DNA from 2 places in the Halobacillus sp. 12SKB genome. Region 2 is predicted to be linked to the other one. Evidence: a T-box and tRNA genes for the amino acid it is inferred to sense, from the RefSeq annotation. Region 2 holds a T-box; the other holds one or more tRNA genes.
The links. A T-box is a leader RNA that pairs with one kind of tRNA and senses whether it is charged. The one in region 2 lies ahead of leuS (leucine--tRNA ligase), so its partner is inferred to be a tRNA-Leu.

Region 1 (5,353 bases), 2.1 Mb from region 2:
TTATGCTCGATGATGCCAAAGATCTTCCTTTGGACTTCCATTTTATGCTTCCATCCAGTGTTCCCGCCACCCCTTTTGAAACGTCCGGGGCTGAATTACACGCCGCTGACCTTCAACCCTTTCTTAATGACTCACAAGTGCTGGGGCTCGGAGAAGTGATGGATTATTCTTCACTTCGAGACGCTGATCCCCGCTTGTTGAAAAAAATTGCACAGACGATACAAGCAGGTGGTTATGTCGATGGACACCTTGCTGGTTTGAATGACGATGCGGTCAATATATACGCGAGTTCAGGTGTTCAAACCGATCATGAATGTAATGCAACAGAAGAAGCACTCGCACGCCTTCAGCGGGGCATGTACGTAAGCATTCGTGAAGGTTCCGCTGCCAAAGACCTGCTCGCTCTTTTGCCTGTAGTGAACGAAAAGAACGCAAGACGGTGTCTTTTCTGTACAGATGATAAACACATTGATGACCTTTTAGATGAAGGGAGCATCGATCATCACATCCGTTTAGCTACAGCCGAGGGTTTCGACCCTATTACCGCAATTCAAATGGCGACAATAAATTCGGCCGAGTGCTATGGACTTCATCATAAGGGAGCAATTGCGCCGGGCTACATGGCCGACTTCCTGTTTTTTAAAGACTTACGTGCACTGGAAGTGACTCAAGTGTTTAAGGAAGGAAAGAAAGTGGCTGATCAAGGAACAATGGTAAAGAAACCATCCCCTTCGTCTTCAAGCTCTCAAAACATCACAAACAGTGTTCATATTCCAAACCTTTCAAAGGAGCAATTGAGAATACCTATAAATGAATCAAAAAAAGGAAACATCATAAAAATAAACAAAAATCAAATTCGAACGGATCATCTTATTGAAGAGGTGGAAGTCGAGTCAGGAGACTTTCAACCTTCTGTCAGCAAAGACCAATTAAAATTGGTCGTCGTAGAAAGACACCATCACACGGGAAATATTGGACTTGGTATTGTAAAAGGGATGGGACTTCTAAAAGGAGCCATAGCCACAACCATTGCCCATGATTCCCACAATATCGTAGCCGTAGGCACAAACGATGAAGACCTCTTAAAAGCCATCCAACACTTGGGCGGAATCGGTGGAGGGATGACCTTGTTTCATGAAGGGAATCCCCTTTCCTCTTTGCCCCTACCAATTGCTGGCTTGATGTCAGACCAAGGGTATGAGAAGGTAGCTCATCAATTAGTAGGCATTCACAAAGATCTGTCTACCCTTGGCTTTACCAATGACTTCAATCCATTTCTCACCCTATCGTTCCTGACGTTACCAGTTATCCCAAGCCTCAAGCTTACAGATAAAGGACTTTATAGCACCAAAGAAGCGAAACACATCTCTGTATCTATTTAAAAAAAGGAAGAAGCCAGGCGGTCGCCTGACTTCTTCCTTTTTGGTCAACTGGAGTTGGATTTACCCGTCATCTCTCTGCTTACTTTTTCGACAATTCGGGAAAGGTCTTCATCGATTCTCGCACCACTGAACCTCATGACAGTCCAGCCATGATTTTTAAGATAAGACTCTTTTTCCCACTCATCTTCCCACACATCGGAAGTAATGAGAAAGTCATGTTCTACAGCTTCTACGGCAATTTTCAATTCTGGAAAAGCGACATCAACTGTGTACTTTTCCACCTGATAACGCAAAGTAGGCTGTAAACCATAAGCAAGAAACCCTTCATATAGTCTCCGGACTAAATTTGAACTGATTCCATCAGCTCCCATTTCCTCTGGCTGCTCCTCATTTCTGACTCGTAGTGTCAGTACAATAGCAAGGATCAATAAGGTCATAAAAGCTGCATACTCGATAAACATGGTTATGTTCATATTCATCACCCACTACCATTCTATCCAAATGCCCCCACTTCTTATTCATCAGACCTTCCAGTTTTAAAAAGAGTCAAGTGTGACAGAACAAAAAAGAAGCTGAAGGAGAGCCTTCAGCTTCTAACACTTTTATTCTTGAAATACTTTTCGGATATCAATTTCAACGGTTTCGTCTGAATCAGTATCTTCTTCAGAACCAGCACCCTCTTCAGATACGATTACTTGAACGGCAGAGTTTTCGGAAGCATTTAACTTCGGTTGTGCACTAGCTTTTAAACGTGCCATTGTTTGATCTTCTTCTTGATCCTTTTGTCTTTAGGCTCCTCTTCTTCTTTCGCTGTCTCACTTACTCTCTCGCTAGCCATAGAACGTGATTTGTCTTTATCAGTCTCTACTTCTGAAGATGTTGGATCTTCTTCAGTTTTGTCCGCTTTCATTGTGGCATTTTCTTCTTTCTCTTGTTTCACTTTCTTTCTCACTCGCTTTAGACTGTGCTTTCTTAGCAGGCGCTTCCTTAACATCTGATTGTTCTTCTTTTCCAGATCGCAAACCAGGCAGCCTTTAGCTCACAACACCTTTTTCATTCATTCCCACATATTCGGAATACTCTGATCCATGGCGAAAATACGACGAACCGCTTCGTAATGATACTTATACACTTCTTCCCAATCTGGACGACTAAACGTATCAGCATGTTCCATCATATCAACGGTTTTAGTCGTCCAAGAGGCAAGTTCATCTTGACCAATTTCGTCAAAGTACGTTTCAAATTGGCGGAATTGATGAATCAAGTACATGTTCTTTTGTTGCATTAAAATAAATCCGTGACCTAATTCGAAATATTCACGTTCACTTGTCGAAAGGTCTTCCAATGGCTTCAGTTCAAACCCACGTCCTTCCCACGGAACTTGAATATCAATCGCCGATTGTTTGACAACGGTCATGAAGAATCCCAACGATTGCGTTCCGAAAGGATAAGGTCTTTCTTCTTCCTTCCAAACTTGCGTTGTTATACTTTTTGAATGTTTATCAAAAACCATTCCGTTATCATACACAATTTTAGGAAAGTGTTCCACATCATTGACGCCAAACTTTTCTTCCGCTTCTTCCGTCGTCAATCTTCGCTCTTCAGGAAGTTCGAAAGTTTCAAACGTTTCCGTGAATCCTTCGTATCCTGCGGGGATCATCATACGGGGATCATTTTTACTGTTGTAATCGCCTGATCCTGCGGGCTTTTTAGTTTCCTCTACCGCAATCACTTCGCCGTCTGCAAAATAAAGTGGATCGCCTGACAATTCTGCAATTACTTCGCCGTTTTTGTCGTAAATCTTATTGTCGGATTTAGGATTGACTTTTTCCGTTTCAGCCACTTCCACCGTTTCGTTTTTGTCCGGTTCTTTATTAGATTCTTCGTTTGTGGCACATGCCGTTAATATTAAAGTTGACACCATTGCTGCCGTTTTAAGTACGTTTTTTGTTTTCATAGAAGTCTCCCCTGAAATTTTAATATAGTAATAAACTACCAAACAGTAAAAAAACTGTAAAACCCTATAAATAGGATGATTGGTCAGATACGTATTTTAATATTTAGACGAGTTAAAAATAAAAAAAGACGGGATTTATATGGAAATATTAATTTTAAGGATTAGCATTCATGGTGACAAAGGTGGAGTTGATAGAATTGAATGGTTCTTAATAGTCTATGAGGGATGAGATCCCACAGATTCTTCATAAGACAAGTGACAAAGAAGAAACCCATGACCTTTTGATTTTATGTTTTTACATATGGATGTGGTGGCAAGTCTTTGATTCGTCTTCCTCCAACAATCTTCTATGCTTTGAATTCCTGCAATCCTATTTCCTCCCATTATTAATGGATATTTGGAGTGTGTGCAAAATAAAAAAGCTTTGCACTAATTAGTTAGTGCAAAGCTTTTTGTTACAACGTTTTAGTTGTTTAGATAGTACCGGTGGCCGGGGTCGAACCGGCACTCCGTGAGGAACACGATTTTGAGTCGTGCGCGTCTGCCAATTCCGCCACACCGGCATGTGACACAGGGTTTTACCGACATTTAAACAATGCTATATATGTTTTTGTCCATACGATTATGAATACCTCTTAGTTCATTAAACCATAATTATGGAAGGTGAACAACTAATTTAAAGAGGGTCTTAATATGAAATTACTACCGTTATACATCACTGTTTCTTCTTAAGTTCGATTGATAACCTGTCTAAAATTTGCAATGTGTCCTTCTGGATTTTCAAACCTATCTTCTAAATCACCATAAGAGGTACCTATAATCTTTTTCACCTGTGCAAGTGAGTAACCTTCCTCTTTATATTCCTTGATTTTTTGGATCACTCTAATTGATTCGTGTTCAAAGAAGTTATTCCTCTTTGCATAATCAATTAAAATCTCACGTCTTTCTCGCCATTTAGAATCTGGAATGGTTTCAGAATACAATCTATCAAAATTTCCCAACCAAATGTTCAGTCCAAAATATTCAATTTCTTCCATCTCACGTTTAATTATTTGTTCTTCGATTTCCTCTTCACTCATATCGTCCAAGGTATCCAACCATTCCATAATTTCATTTACATGCGAGTCTTTTTTTGCTATAGATTCTATATAACTTACAACATCTGGCTCGATGATGCTCCTCACTACGCTTGTGTGGTGTGGTTGTAAACCTCCCAACATTGGTATATCAATACCGAATTTCCTGCTGTAATCATATTCAATAATACCTAAGGGATATTTCACAAGGTGAAGTATAACAGAAACCCTTACGACTTCTTTCATCGTTTCATACCATCTTATAAAAGTTTCTTCCTCGAATGTCTGGAAGTTACTTTTGAACTTAATCCCCATTTTATTTGAATATTTATAGCCTTTAGTATGAACAAAGTCATGTAATTCATTGAGTTGCAACAACCTCGTTTTTAAATCGTAGACTTGGTTGATCTCCTTGAAATTATGATGCCTTGAGATTTTGCTCCACAACTCCGGGATTCTAGGTGTTTCGTTCTGAGAGCTTAACCATGATTTTATGTCTAAGTGTCCCTCATCACCTATATTCATGTATATTGATAATAAAGTTAATTCTAGGACATTCCGTAAAGATGTCAAACTTTGTTTATAAAGCCCCTGACTGCTAAGAACAAAAGATATCTGTAATTCCTCAAAAGATTCTTGTAAAGGAAAAGTGTTCCCTGACCAAAAAGTTTGCATGTCTTGAGGCACTAAATCTACTAAGGAGTTATAAACTGAAAGATAATCTTCCATTTCAAGCTTGAGGCCCTCGTGTTCTTTTATAAAATTGCATGTAGCTTCATATACTTCTCCACTTTTGTCAAAAGTGTATATTAATGAAGAAATCAACGTTATCCCCCTCCCCTTTGTACTTGATTATAACTTAAAAACAAGAAACTCTCTCGTATCGTAACAATTCACCTCTTATTTGCGAGCAATATCAGTACAAGCACTTACCAAAT
Region 2 (15,577 bases):
TACGGGAGCTACATCTCCTCTGATCACAGTCTTGAACCAAACGCTGGCATTTTCCTGGATGGTTACATCCCCTGTGATCACAGCATCTTCTGCAACATAGGCACTCGGATGTATGTCAGGTACCTTTCCTTTATATTCGCAAATCATGAAAAACCCCCTTATACTAATACTATTGATAGTATAGCAGAAGAAAAGAGGGAGATGCTGTGAAGAAAGTAGAATCAGTCAATGATCGTGCAACGGTAGTGCTCGTTCATGGGGCCTTTGAACATTCAGGTCGGTATCATGAACTGGTCGACCAACTTCAAAAGGATGGGTATTCCGTTATTTATGGGGACCTGCCAGGTCAGGGGCGTTCTCCAGGGAAGAGTGGCCATATCCGTTCTTTTCAGGATTATATCCATACCATTATGAACTGGATTCAACACGCGGACCCCAATAAGAAAGTATTTTTAATGGGGCATAGTATGGGAGGCCTTGCAGTTGTACGTACGATGGAGACTGCTCAACCAAAGGTGGATGGTGTTATTCTTTCTTCTCCTGCACTAGGTCTTCTGAAAAAAGCAAGCCTCCCTTTGGAAGTCGTGTCTTATATTTTAAACACTTTTATTCCATCTTTAAGAATCAAGGCTCCGCAAGATCCCGAATATATCACACGAAATAAGGACAAAATTGTAGAGTTTCAACAAGATCCTTTGATTATTGATAAAGTTTCTGTTCGCTGGTATCGTGAATTTCAAAAAGCGACAAGGGAAGCGTTCTCTGATATTCAACGCTTTCCTGATCTTCCATTGTTACTCATGCAGGCTGAAGAGGATTATATGGTAAGAATTGAGAAGACGGCCGAATGGTTTGACCGGGTTCAGGTAAAAGAAAAAAGGTACAAACAGTGGCCGGGGCTTTATCATGAAATTTATAACGAGCCGGAATGGGAAGATGTCTATCAACATACGCTATCTTTTTTAGAGGATCATCTAAAGTAAATCGGTAAGGAGGGCTTCTTTTGAGAAGTGCAGTCCCGGGTAACGCCATGTTTTTGATGTACAGAGTTTATCGAAATATTTTTCCTGCTGTTCATGATGAATTGTCTTACTGGATTGAAAGGGCGAAATCGATTCCTGACGAAGAACTTAGAAGTCAAGCTTTGGCGAGTATTGATGAAAAGACGTTTCACTGTGAAGGGGGATCGATTTACTCTGTTCTTTCCAGCGGTAATGATAAACAGGCCATTCGATTCATCGTTGCTTATCAAACCATCAGTGACTACTTGGACAACCTTTGTGACCGTAGCACCTCTATGGATCCTGACGATTTCCGCATGTTGCATGAATCTATGATCGACGCTTTGACACCAGGTAACCCACTACAGGATTATTACCAATATCGTGACGAGCAGGATGATGGGGGGTACCTCCATGATCTTGTGAACACGTGCCAGCAAGTCCTTTCCGAGGCGGAAGACTATCCAATCGTTAAGAAGCAGGCGGTAAGGTTAGGTAAGTTGTATAGTGATTTGCAAGTTCATAAGCATGTGATTGAAAACGAGAGGATTCCGAGGCTTCAAAATTGGTTCAAGCACTACCAAAAAGAATGGCCGGAGCTCAGCTGGTACGAATTTTCCGCATGTACAGGGTCTACGTTGGGGATCTTTTGCCTTGTTTCCTATACGCTGAGTGGAAAGATGGATGCAACGTTATCTAATCAAATTGAAAGAAGTTATTTTCCTTATATGCAGGGATTACATATCTTGCTTGATTATTACATTGATCAAGAGGAAGATGAGAAAGAGGGAGATTTGAATTTTTGTGCTTACTACGACCATGAGGATGAAATGAAGAACCGCTTCCAGTATTTTGTCAAAAGGGCCCATGAGGAAATTCAAAGGCTACCGGATCCGGCATTTCACCAAATGATACATGAAGGTCTGGTTGGCATGTACTTAGCGGATCGTAAAGTAGGCAGACTTTCAAATGCAAAAAGCTTTGTAAAAGAAATGTTGAAAGTGAGTGGTAAGAAAGCAACGTTCTTTTATTACAATACAAAGATGTATCATAAATTAAAGCCTGGTCGTGAGATTTAAACGACCAGGCTTTTTCCAGTTATGGAATATAAGAAGTTACGTGGTTTTCCTTTTTTTCCTCCGTCAGGATTTCGCGTTAATCCTTAGGAAAGCTTCTCGATGGCTAAGATAAAGGGAGGTGTTCTCTTTTTATTGATAAATCCATAATGGAGGACTTGGTAGTGCTTGGAATCCAACTCTGATACATATTTCATGATGGCATCTTTCTCTTCGGCTCCCCCAGGGTGTCCATGATAGACAACTAAGACCACCAGCCCTCCTTTCTTTAGAGTAGCCAGTACGTTTTCAACCGACTGGATCGTCCCTTCAGGCTTAGTTACCACAGTTTTATCACTGCCTGGCAGATAACCTAAATTGTAAATGGCTGCGGAAATATTGGTTTGGTGCTTGTCCTGTAGGTATTTTTGCACGTGGGCGTGGGAATCATGAATAAGGGTCGTATGTTCTGCCATCCCATGTTCCTTTAAACGCTCCTGAGTGTTTGAGATCGCTTGGTCCTGCACATCAAAGGCATACACATGCCCTTTCTCTCCTACAAGTTCGGCGAGAAAAGCTGTATCGTGACCGTTTCCGCACGTTCCATCTATAACGGCATCCCCAGGTTCTATCGTTTTTTTCATCAATGAATGGGCATAGTCTAAAATGCGTTCAATCGTCATGCTGCATCCTCCAATAGTATTGTTCTTTAGTATTGTAGCACGAATAGCCTTTTCATGTAGATGGACAATAAGCTTGGGCGGGTGCCGCTTGACAAAGCTGTTTTCATTCATTAATATACGGTTATAATAGCATGACGTTGAAAAGGAGTAGTAGTGATTCTTTCAAGTGATAGAGAGGCAGCGGCTGGTGGAAGCTGTCCTTGATAATCATGAACTCGCCTTGGATGTCGCAGAAGTGAACCTAAGTAGCTTCGGCCGGTGTGGTCGCCGTTATCGACGTCAAGTTGAACACAGATGTGTTAATTTGGGTGGTACCGCGGGAATCAAGCCTCTCGTCCCATACTGGGATGAGGGGCTTTTTATATTTTTTAGAGAGATTATGAGGAGGCAATGAAATGGCTTTTGATCATAAGACCATTGAAAAGAAATGGCAAAAATACTGGCTTGAAGAAAAGACATTCAAGACAGACAGTTACTCAGACAAAAAGAAATTCTATGCATTGGATATGTTCCCTTATCCATCAGGTGCGGGTCTACACGTTGGACACCCGGAAGGATACACAGCGACAGACATCCTTTCCCGCATGAAGCGGATGCAGGGCTATGAAGTGCTTCATCCGATTGGGTGGGATGCATTCGGGCTTCCGGCAGAACAATATGCATTGGATACAGGGAATGATCCTGAAGAATTCACAAAACAAAACATTGACACCTTCCGCAGGCAAATACAAGAACTGGGTTTCTCCTATGATTGGGATCGAGAAGTGAATACGACAGACCCTAATTACTACAAATGGACGCAATGGATCTTTTTGAAACTTTATGAAAAGGGTCTGGCCTATATTGACGAAGTAGCCGTGAACTGGTGTCCTGCTCTTGGCACGGTACTTGCGAACGAGGAAGTTATCGATGGTCGAAGTGAACGAGGAGATCACCCTGTTGAACGTCGCCCGATGAAACAGTGGATGCTGAAGATTACAGCTTATGCAGATCGTCTTCTTGAAGACTTGGAAGAGTTGGATTGGCCGGAGAGCATTAAAGATATGCAAAGAAATTGGATTGGCAAGTCAGAAGGGGCGGAGGTCACTTTTGAAATTGATGGTTTTAACCAATCTTTTGATGTGTTTACAACTCGACCAGACACATTATTTGGTGCAACTTATGCCGTCGTGGCTCCAGAACACCCACTGGTCGATAAAATCGTAACAGCTGAACAAAAAGATGCCGTATCCACGTATATTGAGAAAGCGCAAAACAAGAGTGATCTTGAGCGTACGGACTTGGCTAAGGATAAATCAGGGGTATTCACGGGTTCTTATGCGATCAACCCGATCAATGGTGAGAAGCTTCCAATCTGGGTGGCTGATTATGTATTGATGAGCTACGGCAGTGGCGCCATTATGGCGGTCCCTGCGCATGATGAAAGAGACTTTGAATTCGCCCAGAAATTTGACCTTCCAATCATTCCAGTCGTGGAGGGAGGAAATGTTGAAGAAGAAGCGTACACAGGAGATGGCCCCCACATCAACTCTGACTTCTTAAACGGTCTAGGGAAAGAAGAGGCAATTGAAAAGGCAATCCAATGGCTTGAAGAAAACGGGAAAGGTAAGAAACAAACAACTTACCGTCTTCGTGACTGGCTCTTCAGCCGGCAGCGTTATTGGGGTGAGCCGATTCCTGTCATCCACTGGGAAGACGGATCAATCACTGCTGTCAAAGAAGAAGAACTTCCTGTGACACTTCCAAAAACGACAGAAATTAAACCATCCGGCACAGGGGAATCCCCGCTTGCTAATATTGATGAATGGGTTAATGTCGTCGATCCTGAAACAGGCATGAAGGGGCGCAGGGAAACGAATACGATGCCTCAATGGGCAGGTAGCTGCTGGTATTATCTGCGTTATATTGATGCGAATAATGAGGAAACGTTCGCTGATTATGAAGCATTGAAAAAATGGCTTCCGGTCGATGTGTATATTGGTGGCGCGGAGCACGCGGTCCTTCACTTGTTGTATGCACGTTTCTGGCACAAAGTCCTTTACGATGCAGGAGTCGTTCCAACCAAAGAACCATTCCAAAAGCTATTCAACCAAGGCATGATTCTTGGAGAAAATAATGAAAAAATGAGTAAGTCTAAAGGGAATGTAGTCAATCCTGATGACATCGTCTACTCTCACGGAGCAGACACTCTGAGACTTTATGAAATGTTTATGGGGCCGCTTGATGCTTCAGTAGCATGGTCTGAGAACGGCTTGGACGGGGCTCGTCGTTTCCTTGATCGTGTATGGCGACTATTTGTTGCGGAAGGCGAATTGTCTGAAGCAATTAAAGAGAATGCAGGGGATACTACGTTAGAGAAGGTCTATCATGAAACCGTTAAAAAAGTGACCGAAAACTTTGAAGCCCTTCGTTTCAATACGGGAATCTCTCAAATGATGGTCTTTATTAATGATGGTTATAAAGCAGACGTTTTACCGAAAGAGTATGTAGAAGGTTTTGTTAAACTTCTATCTCCTGTCGCTCCACACCTTGCAGAAGAACTATGGCAGAAACTTGGGCACGCTGAAACGATCAGCTATCAGCCTTGGCCGGAGTTTGACGAATCTAAACTAGTCGAAGATGAAGTGGAAATCGTGGTCCAGGTTATGGGTAAAGTGCGTGCGAAAATGATGGTAAATAAAGAAGCTTCCAAAGAAGATCTAGAGAAGCAGGCACTTGAAAATGACGACGTCAAGCAGTGGCTGGAAGGAAAGACAATCAGGAAAGTTGTTGCTGTTCCAGGTAAACTAGTGAACATTGTAGCCAATTAAATCATTGATAAGCACCCTGTTTCTATAGCAGGGTGCTTTATTTGTTATTGGTCATATACCTTGACATTAATTAACAGTAAATTAAAATTAATGTGCAAACGATTAATATGGAGGGATGAAAATGAGTCGAATTAAAGAAATTACACCTCAACAAGTGGAAGAGAAAATGAACAATAACGATGACTTTACCATAATTGATGTAAGAGAAGATGAGGAAGTTTCGCAAGGAATGGTACCGAATGCAAAGCATATACGCCTTGGGGATATTCCTGAAAAAATTGAGAGCCTGCCTAAAGATCAAGAGTATGTGATGATTTGCCGTTCCGGCCGCCGCAGCATGAATGCTGCCGAATTCATGAAAGAACGTGGATTTGGGAATGTACAAAACATGGAAGGCGGAATGTTGAAGTGGCAAGGTGAGCTCGTTTTTTAACACGACGGTGTTATGTGATAACTGCTACAAAGAATTTATTACGTGGAGTCAGATTTAACTCCACACATTTGAATCGGCCCTTTCTATATAGAAGGGGCTTTTTTACTCTCTAATAATAGTTGCATTTATCTCAAAGAAATTCTATTAAACTATTGACGTGGGGAAGGTCACCATGTATTATAGATAACGTTGCTTATTTAGCAGCACAGAAAACATCTCATTAAGAGATTTATTTCAACAAATTCTATTAAACCTATTGACGACATATAGTCGATTATGCTAGAATTTGATTACTGTCGGGTGAGGCAGTACTTGATCTTTGAAAACTGAACGAACCAACCAGTACGTCAAAACATTTCTTCTTTATAGAAGAGATTTGAAACAAGCACATTCGGTGTGCAAATGAGCAAGTCAAACTTAACTTTTATGGAGAGTTTGATCCTGGCTCAGGACGAACGCTGGCGGCGTGCCTAATACATGCAAGTCGAGCGCGGGAAGCGAGTGGATCCCTTCGGGGTGAAGCTCGTGGAACGAGCGGCGGACGGGTGAGTAACACGTGGGCAACCTGCCTGTAAGATCGGAATAACCCCGGGAAACCGGGGCTAATGCCGGGTAATACTTTCTTTCGCATGAAGGAAAGTTGAAAGATGGCTTCTCGCTATCACTTACAGATGGGCCCGCGGCGCATTAGCTAGTTGGTGAGGTAACGGCTCACCAAGGCGACGATGCGTAGCCGACCTGAGAGGGTGATCGGCCACACTGGGACTGAGACACGGCCCAGACTCCTACGGGAGGCAGCAGTAGGGAATCTTCCGCAATGGACGAAAGTCTGACGGAGCAACGCCGCGTGAACGATGAAGGTCTTCGGATCGTAAAGTTCTGTTGTTAGGGAAGAACAAGTACCGTGCGAATAGAGCGGTACCTTGACGGTACCTAACGAGGAAGCCCCGGCTAACTACGTGCCAGCAGCCGCGGTAATACGTAGGGGGCAAGCGTTGTCCGGAATTATTGGGCGTAAAGCGCGCGCAGGCGGTTCCTTAAGTCTGATGTGAAAGCCCACGGCTCAACCGTGGAGGGTCATTGGAAACTGGGGAACTTGAGGGCAGAAGAGGAGAGTGGAATTCCACGTGTAGCGGTGAAATGCGTAGATATGTGGAGGAACACCAGTGGCGAAGGCGACTCTCTGGTCTGTTTCTGACGCTGAGGTGCGAAAGCGTGGGTAGCAAACAGGATTAGATACCCTGGTAGTCCACGCCGTAAACGATGAGTGCTAGGTGTTAGGGGGCTTCCACCCCTTAGTGCTGAAGTTAACGCATTAAGCACTCCGCCTGGGGAGTACGGCCGCAAGGCTGAAACTCAAAGGAATTGACGGGGGCCCGCACAAGCGGTGGAGCATGTGGTTTAATTCGAAGCAACGCGAAGAACCTTACCAGGTCTTGACATCCTTGGACAACCCTAGAGATAGGGCTTTCCCTTCGGGGACCAAGTGACAGGTGGTGCATGGTTGTCGTCAGCTCGTGTCGTGAGATGTTGGGTTAAGTCCCGCAACGAGCGCAACCCCTAATCTTAGTTGCCAGCATTCAGTTGGGCACTCTAAGGTGACTGCCGGTGACAAACCGGAGGAAGGCGGGGATGACGTCAAATCATCATGCCCCTTATGACCTGGGCTACACACGTGCTACAATGGATGGTACAAAGGGCAGCGAAGCCGCGAGGTGTAGCAAATCCCATAAAACCATTCTCAGTTCGGATTGCAGGCTGCAACTCGCCTGCATGAAGCCGGAATCGCTAGTAATCGCGGATCAGCATGCCGCGGTGAATACGTTCCCGGGCCTTGTACACACCGCCCGTCACACCACGAGAGTTGGCAACACCCGAAGTCGGTGAGGTAACCTTTTTGGAGCCAGCCGCCGAAGGTGGGGCCAATGATTGGGGTGAAGTCGTAACAAGGTAGCCGTATCGGAAGGTGCGGCTGGATCACCTCCTTTCTAAGGATATTACGGAAACGTACTGTGTTGGTTGTTCAGTTTTGAGAGATCAAACGATCTTTCAACTTGTGAACCTTGAAAACTGGATAAGGAATCATTGTTTCATCTAACGATGAGACATTTGATGACAAGACATCTAATTGAAATTGTAAACGTCTTTTCACGAAGATAGTTAAGTGAATAAGGGCGCACGGTGGATGCCTTGGTACTAGGAGCCGATGAAGGACGGGACTAACACCGATATGCTCCGGCGAGCCGTAAGTAGGCTTTGACCCGGAGATTTCCGAATGGGGAAACCCACTGTTCGTAATGGAACAGTATCCTATACTGAATACATAGGTATAGGCAGGCACACCCGGGGAACTGAAACATCTAAGTACCCGGAGGAAGAGAAAGCAAACGCGATTTCCCAAGTAGCGGCGAGCGAAACGGAATCAGCCCAAACCAGAAAGCTTGCTTTCTGGGGTTGTAGGACACTCCATTGGAGTTACCAAAGAGGAAGATAGGCGAATCGATCTGGAAAGGTCAGCCAGAGCAGGTAACAGCCCTGTAGTCGAAATCTTTCTCTCTCCGGAGTGGATCCTGAGTACGGCGGAACACGAGGAATTCCGTCGGAATCCGGGAGGACCATCTCCCAAGGCTAAATACTCCCTAGTGACCGATAGTGAACCAGTACCGTGAGGGAAAGGTGAAAAGCACCCCGGAAGGGGAGTGAAAGAGAACCTGAAACCGTGTGCCTACAAGTAGTCGGAGCCCGTTAATGGGTGACGGCGTGCCTTTTGTAGAATGAACCGGCGAGTTACGACCGTATGCGAGGTTAAGCAGCAGAAGCGGAGCCGCAGCGAAAGCGAGTCTGAATAGGGCGAGTGAGTATGCGGTCGTAGACCCGAAACCGTGTGATCTACCCATGTCCAGGGTGAAGGTCAGGTAACACTGACTGGAGGCCCGAACCCACGCAAGTTGAAAATTGCGGGGATGAGGTGTGGGTAGGGGTGAAATGCCAATCGAACACGGAGATAGCTGGTTCTCTCCGAAATAGCTTTAGGGCTAGCCTCAGAATAGAAAGTCATGGAGGTAGAGCACTGATTGGACGAGGGGCCCCTATCGGGTTACCGAATTCAGTCAAACTCCGAATGCCATAGACTTTGTTCTGGGAGTCAGACCGTGGGTGATAAGGTTCATGGTCGAGAGGGAAACAGCCCAGACCGCCAGCTAAGGTCCCAAAGTGTGTGTTAAGTGGAAAAGGATGTGGAGTTGCTTAGACAACCAGGATGTTGGCTTAGAAGCAGCCATCATTCAAAGAGTGCGTAATAGCTCACTGGTCGAGTGACTCTGCGCCGAAAATGTACCGGGGCTAAACACACCACCGAAGCTGCGGATTGATCTTATGATCAGTGGTAGGAGAGCGTTCTAAGGGCCGTGAAGTCAGACCGTAAGGACTGGTGGAGCGCTTAGAAGTGAGAATGCCGGTATGAGTAGCGAAAAAAGAGTGAGAATCTCTTTCACCGAATGCCTAAGGTTTCCTGAGGAAGGCTCGTCCTCTCAGGGTTAGTCGGGACCTAAGCCGAGGCCGAAAGGCGTAGGCGATGGACAACAGGTTGATATTCCTGTACCACCTCCTTTCCGTTTGAACGACGGGGGGACGCAGGAGGATAAGGAGAGCGCGCCACTGGATGTGCGCGTCCAAGCAGTGAGACGGTCGGATAGGCAAATCCGTCCGGCAACGTCAAGCTGTGATGGGGAGGGAAATAAAGTACCGAAGCTCCTGAGTTCACACTGCCAAGAAAATCCTCTAGTGAGGAAAGAGGTGCCCGTACCGCAAACCGACACAGGTAGGCGAGGAGAGGATCCCAAAGGTGAGCGGGAGAACTCTCGTTAAGGAACTCGGCAAAATGACCCCGTAACTTCGGGAGAAGGGGTGCTCCTCTGCCGAGGAGCCGCAGTGAAAAGGCCCAAGCGACTGTTTACCAAAAACACAGGTCTCTGCGAAGCCGTAAGGCGAAGTATAGGGGCTGACACCTGCCCGGTGCTGGAAGGTTAAGGGGATGCGTTAGCTTATGCGAAGCGTTGAACCGAAGCCCCAGTAAACGGCGGCCGTAACTATAACGGTCCTAAGGTAGCGAAATTCCTTGTCGGGTAAGTTCCGACCCGCACGAAAGGTGCAACGACTTGGGCACTGTCTCAACGAGAGACCCGGTGAAATTATACTATGTGTGAAGATGCACATTACCCGCGACAGGACGGAAAGACCCCGTGGAGCTTTACTGTAGCCTGATATTGAATGTTGGTACAGCTTGTACAGGATAGGTAGGAGCCTTGGAAGCCGGAGCGCTAGCTTCGGTGGAGGCGCTGGTGGGATACTACCCTGGCTGTACGGACATTCTAACCCAGGACCGTGATCCGGTCCGGAGACAGTGTCAGGTGGGCAGTTTGACTGGGGCGGTCGCCTCCCAAAAGGTAACGGAGGCGCCCAAAGGTTCCCTCAGAATGGTTGGAAATCATTCGCAGAGTGTAAAGGCACAAGGGAGCTTGACTGCGAGACCTACAAGTCGAGCAGGGACGAAAGTCGGGCTTAGTGATCCGGCGGTTCCGCATGGAAGGGCCGTCGCTCAACGGATAAAAGCTACCCCGGGGATAACAGGCTTATCTCCCCCAAGAGTCCACATCGACGGGGAGGTTTGGCACCTCGATGTCGGCTCATCGCATCCTGGGGCTGTAGTCGGTCCCAAGGGTTGGGCTGTTCGCCCATTAAAGCGGTACGCGAGCTGGGTTCAGAACGTCGTGAGACAGTTCGGTCCCTATCCGTCGTGGGCGTTGGAAATTTGAAAGGAGCTGTCCTTAGTACGAGAGGACCGGGATGGACACACCGCTGGTGTACCAGTTGTTCCGCCAGGAGCATCGCTGGGTAGCTACGTGTGGTCGGGATAAGTGCTGAAAGCATCTAAGCATGAAGCCCCCCTTGAGATGAGATTTCCCTTTGCTTTAAGCAAATAAGATCCCTCAGAGACGATGAGGTTGATAGGTCCGAGGTGGAAGCGTGGTGACACGTGGAGCTGACGGATACTAATGGATCGATGACTTATCTATCTGATTATCATCATTCGTGAATGACAATTGCTTTTCAAACAAGATGTTTCCTTATCCAGTTTTGAGGGTTCACCTCAAACTTTATATTGATGTGGTGGTGAAGGCGAAGAGGTCACACCTGTTCCCATGCCGAACACAGCAGTTAAGCTCTTCAGCGCCGATGGTAGTCGGGTTTACCCCCGTGAGAGTAGGACGCCGCCACGTCATACGACAACCCTTCAGGAATATTCCTGAAGGGTTGTTTATTTATGGATATCTGAAAAACATTTGGTAAAATAGTAGTGTACATAGCATTCCTAATTTTTACTAGGCTGATTCAACCGTAGAGTACATGGAAGCAAAGTGATAGGTAATAAATGATGGTATATTTTTTATGAGAGAAAGGATGTAGACCATGGCAGAATTGGTAAGGAAAAGGAATACATTTTGGAATTGGAAATACGCAATGATGCTTTTATTAATTCCAATTGGTTTTTATTTCGTATCGTTGAAGGAGGAAATTGGTTTTCTGCAACATATCTTCTATGTAGGGATTATTATATGGCTGGCCTTTGTCGGAGTATTTGGCATTACCAACCGTTATGAAAGACTAAAAACGTATGGTTTCTTATATTTATCTAGTAGTCTTCTTTTCGCTTATTTAGGACTTGTATTTATTTGGTAGAAATTGTTGAGTTTCCTAGTATTCCTCGTTATACTAAATGAGAGAATGTATGTTCGGAGGGACCCAGATGCAACTAGTGCGGTGGAGCTACTCAAGAAGAAAAATGGTCCGAGGGTATTTTGACAGGTTTCCGCATTCTACGGTTTATTTTAGACGAATACGAAGGTTTTATATTGTGTATATGGTGGATTGGGATGATACAGATCCTCTCGTTTCTCAGGAGGATCGTGAAGAAATGCAACATTTAATAAATGAGGAATTAGGTAGATTGAAAGAATATGAACAAAGAAAGTCGAGAAAGGGCTAACCCTCTCTCGACTTTTTTTGTTCCAAAATTATTCAACTCCGTTTCTAGATAACCGGGATGACGGCAAGCCTCCTCGAGCTCCGCTCAGCGTGGTCTCGCCAGCCAATCCAATCCCCCGGGAGTTTCCAGCTTCCCCCCCATTCGATATTGGTGAGAAAAGAACCCCTAGACCAAGAGGGGAGATTTTCCCCAATCCTGCCATATAGTTGAACAAAATATTGAAACTATGAACACTTTGAAGTCATGCCATCGCTTCCCATGCTGCGTGCATACCTGCGACTCTGCCGGTGACCATGGCTGAGGTGATATTATATCCACCTGTATAACCGTGGATATCAAGGATTTCTCCGCAGAAATAAAGACCTTCCATAAGCTTGGATTGCATCGTGTTCGGGATGATCTCCTTTATTGAAACTCCACCTCCTGTGACGAAGGCTTTTTCAATCGGCTGGGAGTCATAAACATGGACATGGAACTTCTTTAACATGTGAATGAAATTCCGCAATTTTTCATTTGAAATGTTTGCAGATTTCTCATCAGGGGCTATCTCGGATTTCTCAAGAACGAAATCAAGCAGGCGTTCCGGCACCATTCCTTTAATCACATTTCGGAAGGTTTTCTTCGAATGTTCTTCCATCATTTTTTGAAGTTTATCTAATAGAACGTTTTCTTTATCATCAGGAAGAGCGTCAATTTCAATGGTTACAGGACGGTGGCCTTTCATGAACTCTTTCACAACATATTGAGAGCATCTTAGAATAGCAGGACCTGATAAACCGAAATGAGTGAACAACATGTCCATCCGGTGGGTAACAATTTTTCTCCCTTTTTCATTTAACACAGAAACATCAACGTCCCTGAGTGAGAGACCTTGCAATGTCTTGTTTTTAATAAATGGATCTTTGGAAAGAAGGGGCACCTCTGTAGGGAAAAGTTCGGTAATGGTATGCCCAGCTTTTTTTGCCCATGCGTAACCATCCCCAGTGGAGCCCGTATGGGGTACAGCTTTACCTCCTACTGCAAGAATCAGGGATCGGGTCACAATCTTTTCCTTTGATTTTAAAATAACGTGGTGTTCGTTTTCTCCGTAATGAATGGCCTCCACGGGAGTTTCTTTACGAACTTCAATATTCAATTCTTCCATCCGATTCAGAAGGGCTTGTACAACATCTTTGGCCTTATTACTGACAGGAAACATTCGTCCGTGGTCTTCTTCTTTCAGTGCGACACCAAGGTCTTCGAAGAAATCGATAATGTCATAATTGTTAAATACTGAAAAAGGACTGTATAAAAATTTCCCATTCCCCGGAATATGTTTGATGACTTCCTCTTCTGGCAGGCGGTTGGTGACGTTACAACGTCCCCCTCCCGATATGGCAAGCTTTGTTCCTAGTTTTTTTCCTTTATCAATGAGTAGAGTGTCCACACCTTGCTCGGCAGCCGCAATCGCAGCCATGAGTCCTGATGGTCCTCCACCAATGACAGTTACTTGGTAAGTCATGGATGTCTTCCTTTCTTAGGTCATTCGTTCCTTGTTCTTCCTTTATCTATGATAAAATAGATGAGGTCGATTCTACAATAAAATTGAAGGTGAAAAACGAATTATGTCAAAGATACTTAAAGGTACGATGCTATTAACGGCCGGAACATTTTTGTCAAAGTTTCTAGGAATGATTTATACCGTTCCGTTTGAAAATATGGTAGGTACGGAAGGCACAGATTTATTCTCGATTGCTTACGTCCCTTACAGCATATTACTTAGTCTTTCCAGTATGGGGGTACCTGTAGCTGTTTCCAAATTTGTTTCAAAGTATAACTCTTTGGGAGACTATGAAACAGGACGAAAGATGTTAAAAGCTGGTCTGACTCTTATGTCCATTACTGGTGTATTGGCATTCTTAATTTTGTTCTTTTCTGCAGAGCAGGTGGCTGCATGGACGATTGGTGAAGACTCTGATCGCCTTGGACATGCTACGATGGTCATACAAATGGTCAGCTTTGCATTGCTTGTCATCCCTCCGATGAGTATTACCAGAGGATTCTTCCAAGGGCATGAATCCATGGCACCAACAGCTGTATCACAGGTGATTGAACAAATTGTTAGAATTGTATTCCTGCTTGTTTCTGTTTTTATTATTGTACAAGTTCTTCAAGGGCCTATTCCCCAAGCGGTTGGTTTTGCAACGTTCGCCGCGTTCATTGGTGGAATTGCTTCGTGTATCGTCCTTTATTGGTATTGGCGAAAGAGAAAGCCGTTCCTGGATCGTCAGTTAGAGGCTCAGGAGTACACGTATGGTCTCTCCAACAAGGAGATGTTTCAAGAATTATTTGCTTATGCAGGACCCTTTATTTTAGTAGGGATTGCTACACCACTGTATCAGCTTGTCGATCAGTTCACATTAGAAAAAGCAATTAAAGCCTCAGGGTTGGAGTATAACAATGCTTTTTCAATCATTAATTTCCTGAGTCATAAATTAATTATGATTCCGGTCACCCTGGGCCTCGGGTTGTCGTTAGCACTGTTACCGGCGATCACTCAGGCTTATACCAAAAATGAAATGAACCGTCTGAATCACCAGATTAACCAGGCACTGCAAATCGTTGCCCTGTTGATTATTCCGGCTGTCGTCGGTCTTTCAGTTGTTGCCTTTGAGGCCTATGGGACATTCTATGGGGTTGATGATCTCGAGTATCGGGGGGATCTATTGCGCTGGTATGCGCCTGTCGGATTGTTCCTTGCCTTATATACTGTAACTTCATCCATCCTACAAGGGATCAACAAACAGAATTTTGCTGTCATAAGTCTCGGGACAGGAATCCTATTAAAGCTGGGACTGAACTGGTGGCTCATTCAACTATTTGGAGCAAAAGGTGCAATCATTGCAACAGGCATTGGTGTTGCTGCAGCGGTTATCCTTAACTTTGGACGTATTTTCACTTCCATTGAATTTTCTTACCAACAGTTGTTTAAGAGGACGTTGCTCGTTCTGATTTTGACAACAATCATGGCATTCGTTGTGCTCTTGATCAAATGGGTGCTTAGCTTTATTTTAGATCCGATGGAAAGTAGACTGGATGCACTGATTGTTCTGTTCTTCAGTATTGGTGCTGGAGGTCTTGTTTACCTGTGGTTAACCTATCAGACAACACTGCTTGAGCGTGTCTTAGGTGATCGTGTTCGTGTACTGGATAGATTTCTAAAGAGAGGATAAAAGGAGGTTTTGTCCAAGATGAGAATTGATAAACTTTTAGCTAATATGGGATATGGCACGAGGAAAGAAGTGAAAACTCTTTTGAAGGGTGGAAACGTACGAATCAATGGAAACCCTGAAAAGAGCCCGAAAACCCATGTGAATCCTAATGAAGATTTGGTCACGGTAATGGGAGAGGAAGTAGAGTATAGAGAATACATTTATTTGATGATGAACAAACCAGGCGATTTGATTTCTGCGACGGAAGATGCGCATGATCCAACGGTGATTGATATTTTGCAGCCTGAGGACCAGGTGTTTGACCCGTTTCCTGTCGGCAGACTGGATAAGGATACAG

Region 1: it has a tRNA-Leu gene. The T-box ahead of leuS (leucine--tRNA ligase) is inferred to sense a tRNA for this amino acid. The anticodon was not compared.

The regions. Positions count from the first base shown of each region.
Region 1 covers NZ_JBRFWR010000001.1:56,030-61,382, forward strand. Annotated here, with positions in the region: gene ade (adenine deaminase) at 1-1,382, shown strand, start outside; gene ACQ4XT_RS00230 (DUF559 domain-containing protein) at 1,427-1,861, opposite strand; gene ACQ4XT_RS00235 (hypothetical protein) at 1,985-2,140, opposite strand; gene ACQ4XT_RS00240 (hypothetical protein) at 2,128-2,322, opposite strand; gene ACQ4XT_RS00245 (hypothetical protein) at 2,440-3,339, opposite strand; tRNA gene ACQ4XT_RS00250 (tRNA-Leu) at 3,821-3,902, opposite strand; gene ACQ4XT_RS00255 (hypothetical protein) at 4,068-5,240, opposite strand.
Region 2 covers NZ_JBRFWR010000001.1:2,141,602-2,157,178, forward strand. Annotated here, with positions in the region: gene ACQ4XT_RS10320 (gamma carbonic anhydrase) at 1-147, opposite strand, end outside; gene ACQ4XT_RS10325 (alpha/beta hydrolase) at 207-983, shown strand; gene tbcS (tetraprenyl-beta-curcumene synthase) at 1,004-2,080, shown strand; gene mnmM (tRNA 5-(aminomethyl)-2-thiouridylate-methyltransferase MnmM) at 2,164-2,739, opposite strand; T-box leader at 2,868-3,082, shown strand; gene leuS (leucine--tRNA ligase) at 3,135-5,549, shown strand; gene ACQ4XT_RS10345 (rhodanese-like domain-containing protein) at 5,671-5,982, shown strand; rRNA gene ACQ4XT_RS10350 (16S ribosomal RNA) at 6,406-7,970, shown strand; rRNA gene ACQ4XT_RS10355 (23S ribosomal RNA) at 8,141-11,057, shown strand; rRNA gene rrf (5S ribosomal RNA) at 11,148-11,261, shown strand; gene ACQ4XT_RS10365 (hypothetical protein) at 11,452-11,721, shown strand; gene ACQ4XT_RS10370 (protein YuzH) at 11,789-12,028, shown strand; gene ACQ4XT_RS10375 (BaiN/RdsA family NAD(P)/FAD-dependent oxidoreductase) at 12,270-13,529, opposite strand; gene ACQ4XT_RS10380 (putative polysaccharide biosynthesis protein) at 13,633-15,240, shown strand; gene ACQ4XT_RS10385 (pseudouridine synthase) at 15,259-15,577, shown strand, end outside.